Regions from separate parts of the Vibrio olivae genome, predicted to be linked through region 1. Evidence: riboswitches for the same ligand, from Rfam matches in the RefSeq annotation. Region 1 holds a riboswitch; the other holds the start of a gene.
What was found. A riboswitch is a leader RNA that binds a small molecule or an ion and turns the genes downstream of it on or off. The one in region 1 is predicted to bind cobalamin.
Positions count from the first base shown of each region.

Region 1 (3,224 bases):
TATCAATCAGTAGACATTTATCTTTACGTCAATCTCAAAACTTATTTTATAAAAAAGCCGCCTATTGGCGGCTTATGTTTAGAACTTATATTCAGCGTTAGCGAATAAGTTACGTCCCTGTGCTAAATAGTAATTACCACTTGATCCGAGCCCTGTGTAGTGTGACTCATTAAATGCGTTACTCAGCTTTGCACCAAGGCTAAAGTGTTCAGTGAAGTGATAACGAGTCGCTAAGTCTACCGTGGTATAAGACTCAAGTTTATCCGCATTCTTATCGGTTCTGTCTCCCACGTAGTTCGCCACCATGGATAGGTCAAATTGAGCGACTTGGTAATTCATAACCCAACTAAGATTACGTTTACCCCTTCTTTCCAATTGAGCCCCGGTTTCCTTGTTGATAGGATCTTTCCATTCTACCGAAACTTTATGCTCAACAGGTCCCGTATCAAAAGCTGCTGCCACTTCAAGCCCTTTGATTTCAGCCTTATCGACATTAGATGGAATCCAAGTACCACCCGCACCAACGGGTGCCCAGTCGATAAGATTATCGATCTCTGTTTTATATGCCGACACTTCCCAATCAATCCAACTTGAATAACCGCGCAAACTAATTTCATTGGATACCGATTCTTCTGGCTTTAAGTCTGGGTTACCTTGTCCTGGCCAATATAAATCGTTGAATGTCGGAGCTTTGAAACCTGAGCCAGAATTTGCGACCACTTGAAGACCCTCAAGCAGTTGATACCCTAATCCTAAGTTCCAAGTTGTATGATCACCAAATGAACTATCATCATCATGTCGTAAACTGGCTTCGGCGGTAAAATCATTCACGCCAATCAAAGAGGTCAAAAAGGCCGCTTTGTTGTTCTTATCCGTATCTTCGTAGTCCGTGGAATTGGTGCCGCCACGGTTTGCTTCTTCTTTGGTGTAATCCAAACCAAGATTCACCGCAAGCCAATCGTTTGGAGACAGAGTATTCAGCCAGGTTACGTTATTTCGCCGTGTAAATAGTGCAGTTTTTCCAGAAGCTCCGTCAGCATCACCATCCCATGCTTCACTGCGCATTGTTGATAGGGTCAGCTTACTGCTATAAATTTCGGCTTGAAAGTTTAATCCACCATTTAACGTATAAAAGTCATTATTACTTTCTTGCTTTGGCCCACCATATTGCCCGGCATATTCATTATCGGACTCTTGCTTATAAGCACTGGCATTCACACTCCACTGCGCATTGATGTCATGGTTGACACTACCGAAGAAGCTTGTGGTATCAAAACCATGAGTATCCGTACTTGGCGCGCCTTGATAGACACGGTAACCATCACTTTGCTCCTTAGCAGCAATAAACGAACCGTAGGTCTGTTCATTGAGCTGACCAGAAGAGTGCCAACCTAAGAGCTTATGATCATCTTCGCCGTATCCGACTGTGGCTTTATGTAATGGTTGGCCGTTTCCGGCCGTCGTAATACTGATCACACCACCAAGCGCATCGGAGCCGTAAATCGCAGCTCGAGGACCACGGATTACTTCAATTTTCTCAATAGCAAATGCGGGAATCAAACCGATAGAAGCGCCGCCAGAAGTCGCAGAGTTGACTTTAACGCCATCAATCAGCACAAGAGTGTGTTGGGTTGCGGTACCACGTAAATAAATGGAAGTTTCTTGGCCTTTACCACCAAGAGAATTAATTTCTACTCCAGGCAGTGTACGCAATACTTCAATTGCGCTATCAGCCTGCATTGCTTCGATATCTTGGCGAGTAATAATACTCGCTGATGCCAATACCGAAGATTGTGTCTGCTCGATGCGATTAGCGGTTACCAAAATGGTGTCATCTGCAGACTGGGCAAGAGATGTTGAGGCATACGACACCAGCGATGCCACTGCGACCGCTATAAATGTTTTGTTCATTATGTTGTCCTAGATTCGCGTAGTAAGTCCGACCAAGCCATGCTTATGGTGGCTTAGTAGCTGGCAGGTCTTCGGACTCAAGAGCTTGGCCAAGCCGCCTACTAATCCGACTTCCCACATACGTTGATGCAGTGTCATATGGATGTTCGTTCTCTTTTACCGCTGCGCGTCAGTTCTGGAATTTCACCAGATTCCCTTTTCAGCCATCTATACATCTAAAATGGCACCAGCTTGGCGCTGATATTAGTCAGCAATGGAACCAATGTCTAGTTCATAATCAACTAAGCTATTTAACAATTGCTCAGAAAACCAACAATTGACCAACAATACTGGACATCAGATTTGGATTGAATAAAATCTGCGCTCTTTGTTTAAATGTACCAACAGGTAAAACCATGGCTTCTCTCGATGTAAACCCTCAGCACTACGCTCAGCAACTGGCTGAAAAAACCGAACGCCTAAGCGACATGTTCGCGCCATTCGATGTTCCAGAGCTGGAAGTGTATGAGTCACCAGAGCAGCATTACCGCATGCGAGCAGAGTTTCGTGTTTGGCACGAAGGTGATGACTTGTTTTACATCATGTTCAATCAGCAAACACGAGAAAAATATCGTGTTGATCAGTTCCCTGCAGCTAGCCGTTTGATTAACGATTTGATGCCGCTCTTGATTGATGCAATGAAAGAGAACGACACACTACGTCGTAAACTGTTTCAGGTTGATTTTCTGTCTACGCTTAGCGGTGAAATGTTGGTGTCACTGCTTTATCACCGCCAACTCGACGAAGCTTGGATTGAAGAGGCGAAAGCTCTCAAACAAAGATTGAATGATGAAGGTTTTAATCTCAACCTCATTGGCCGAGCACGTAAAATGAAAATCGTGTTGGATCGCGATTTTGTGGTCGAGAAGCTTGATGTTAATGGAGAGAGCTATGTGTATCAACAAGTGGAAAATAGCTTTACTCAACCAAACGGTAAAGTCGCGGAGAAAATGTTAGCTTGGGCGGTCGATTGTACTCAGGATAGCCAAGGTGACCTATTAGAGCTTTACTGCGGAAACGGTAACTTCTCTTTGGCTTTGGCACAAAACTTTGAGCGCGTTCTTGCAACTGAGTTAGCCAAACCCTCTGTTGACTCTGCACAATATAATATTGCTGCGAATAACATCGAGAATGTTCAGATCATTCGAATGTCGGCAGAAGAGTTTACCGAAGCGATGGAAGGCAAACGTGAATTTCGCCGTCTGAAACAAGCTGGTATTGATCTCAGTAGCTATAACTGCAACACCATTTTTGTCGATCCCCCTCGCGCTGGT
Region 1 covers NZ_JBHMEP010000013.1:67,733-70,956, reverse strand. The annotation lists gene ACFFUV_RS21380 (TonB-dependent receptor domain-containing protein) at 79-1,911, opposite strand; cobalamin riboswitch at 1,957-2,157, opposite strand; gene trmA (tRNA (uridine(54)-C5)-methyltransferase TrmA) at 2,307-3,224, shown strand, end outside.

Region 2 (3,224 bases), on a different contig from region 1:
CAACTGTTGGTTATACACCATGACATTGCCGGGAATCTCTCCCCAACCGCCGAGGCCTTCAATCCCCGTTTCCTGTAACGCTTTTATAATGTTTTTGGCTTGCGTCCAGCAAGCTGGGCCAGAATTCTCGATTTCGCTCAAGTAACAGGTTTTCAACTGCTTTAGCAAAGAGAGCGCTCGCGCTCGCGCCGGATGATCCACCCCTTCGACCAAATGCACCATTTCTTCCATGGTGCTAGTGAGTAAAGCATGCGCTTGCTGCGGTAATTTGGCGTTAAGTGCGGATTGTAACTGCGCTTGTAAGCGGCCAAATGGTCCATAACGCATCTCATCTTGTACTGAGCTTGGCAGTGTCGCGAAGTAGTCTTGATATTGCGCGAGATTCATTGTTGGAATTGTTGCACTCATGGTTTCCAACGCGTGTCGGTCATTGGGGAGGTTGACTCCACGCTGCTGAATATCATCCAGCAATGCCTGCTGTGAATTGGGTAAGGTGCCGACTTGATATCCTGCTTGCTTGAGGCGATTTAATATTTGCCATAAAGAGGCAGGAACATCAAGGTTGTCCGCGCCGATATTGTGGCGTCCTGGAGGGTGGTTATAGTAGACAATCGCAACGCGCTTATCTTTGTTGGCTTTGGTTTGTAAAGTCGCCCAGCGTTTGACTCGCTGAGTGATGACTTGCATTCCTTGTCGCTCGGGTTCAATCGGCTGAATCTCAATGCCAGACAAGGGATCTTGGTGTACTTGTCCTGCGGTTGCGACGATTATTGGCTGACTAGCACCTTGAATTTCTGGCATTGCCACTTGGTAGTAAACTTTATCGGAATGAATGCCATCGGCAGAGAGTTGCCATTGCTTGGCGGTTCGATCACGAAGTTTGATCGCTTTGAGTACAGGAACGTTAAGTTTGGTCAACTGCTCGGTGGCGTGTTCTCTTCCTTTCCCACCACCAATCACGAAATCTTGCAACATCACAATTGCGGCTAAGCGTGGCTCTATCGTACTCAGTGTCTCAATCGCTTGAACACTGGCGTCTCCCCAGGCTGCAAGCCCGACGAGGCATTGCAAGTGATGAGTGTCTTCAATTTGTCGACACAACTGTTGGAATACCTTGCTGTCACTCGGGCGCGTGCCACCACTATGATCAAGCAGCATTACAATCGGCTGGTGGTGGGGCATTGTCGGCAATTGCGAATAATACTGTTGTTGATACCACCATCTGAGGCGTGGTTGCGCCGTTGCAGGTTCTGGAGTGAGTGAGTTATCCCAAAGACGAGCAAGCCAAGTCAATAAGTGGCGAGTGTTGTCGACACCGCCAGCTTGCCAATAGCCGCGAGCCGTTAACCAAGGTGCTTGTTGTGGATTTTGTTTAAGCAGCGCACTGAGCCAAGTTTGGAACTGATCATCGGGTCTTAGCGCGGCCAAGGTAGTTAATTGCTCAGGAGCAGAAAATTGTTGCTGCTGTTGGTAGCGACTTAATCCGACGAGTCGGTGGTCACTACTAAAAATTAGCAGTGTGTCTGGCGCATTGAGTTGTAAATCATGTTCTAGCTCGCCAACAATAGCCCCATATAGCCCAATTCCCACTAGCGCTTGGCTATGAGTGAGCAATTGTTGGCGAGTGGTGGATGAGCTGGCTAACCATTGTGTGTCCGTTCGCGCCGTGATGCGAATATTCGGTGTTTGCTGGTGAAATTGTTCCACTGCTTGAGCAATGGTTTCTGCGTTGCGCTGTGAGACAATCAACAGCAGTTGATGTTGTGCTGCGCTGCTGCTGGCGCTCATTAACATCAAAAATAAAATAAACAAAATGCGCATATCTAACCTCAAGGGAATGCTTTGCCTTAAGGGAGAATTGTTCTGAGGACTGATGTCGGAGAAAAGGTGATGTAAAAGACCAACGACATAGTGCCAGGTATTCCCGCCCGGTGACGTGTTTTAATCCGTATTTAAACCCCAAGTATCTGGCTTGTGATAGTTCACTTACAGTTGCGGGTACAGCCTCGGATTCGCACCGAGTTCCTTGGTTATGCCGATGAGGGCAAAGTTTAGATGGGTTGTTATAGAGGGTTCTATTTGTTAGGTCAATAAATAGTCGCTATTCAGTAAGTCTTATATAAAAACAACCATAAGCAAACGGTGAATTTGATGCTGGTGGAATTTTCATCAATTTACCAATAATACGTCACCGAACTGTCATTTTGGCTCTTTAACGTGATTGGTAATCCGTCAAAGAAGGAGTCGGTAATGCGTACTATAGAACCGATTGCAAAGTTAGATTTTGCATTCTCACAGTTGTGTTTGCGCCATAAATTCAGTTTGCCTGTCGCTCGTGTGAGCCAAGCCATTTCCCATACCGGTGATGGCCACCTTTATGCGTTGATTGGGGCGTTGGCTTGGTTTGTTGATGGGCCGCTCGGGCTTGTATTTTTGATGACCGGCCTGTTGGCCTTTGCCATCGAACTGCCAATCTATTGGTTAGCCAAAAATCTGTTTAAACGCCGCCGCCCGCAAGAATTGTCTGAACTATTAACCTCCTTTATTACCCCTTCTGATCGATATAGTTTGCCTTCTGGACATACCAGCGCTGCGTTTCTAATGGCGGTGCTGCTCGGGCATTTCTACTCAGACACGCAAATATTGGCGATGAGCTGGGCGAGTGCCATTGCCGTCTCTCGTGTGTTGTTAGGCGTTCATTTTCTTACCGATGTTGTGATTGGTGCATTACTCGGCACTAGCTGCGCGGTGGTCGCGATCAGTGTGATGGGAGGGTAGAGGTTGAGAATATTATTTGGCGTTCAAGGGACAGGAAATGGACATATTGCTCGGGCTCGCGCAATGCAGCAATCGTTTGAAAATAAAAACGTTGCAGTGGACTTCTTGTTTTCAGGTCGTGAGCGGAATAAGTATTTTTCGATGGAGCCATTTGGCGACTTTGAGACTCGTCGTGGCCTGACGTTCTGTGTTGATAAAGGCAAAGTGAATTACTGGCAGACTGCCGCTAACAATAATCTCTGGCAATTTCGTCGTGAAGTGGCGGATCTGGATCTTTCTGGATACGACTTAGTCTTGAATGATTTTGAGCCTGTTTCTGCTTGGGCCGCGAAACAGCAAAATATCACGACGATTGGTATCAGCCATCAAAACGCCTTTCGTTATCCTATTCCGGTCAAAGGCGCGAACTGGGTAGATAAAAAAGTCGTTAAGTATTTTGCGCCCAC
Region 2 covers NZ_JBHMEP010000001.1:2,130,573-2,133,796, reverse strand. The annotation lists gene ACFFUV_RS09845 (cobaltochelatase subunit CobN) at 1-1,821, opposite strand, end outside; cobalamin riboswitch at 1,942-2,067, opposite strand; gene ACFFUV_RS09840 (phosphatase PAP2 family protein) at 2,251-2,778, shown strand; gene ACFFUV_RS09835 (MJ1255/VC2487 family glycosyltransferase) at 2,782-3,224, shown strand, end outside.
Region 2: another riboswitch for cobalamin. It lies ahead of ACFFUV_RS09845 (cobaltochelatase subunit CobN); the one in region 1 lies ahead of ACFFUV_RS21380 (TonB-dependent receptor domain-containing protein).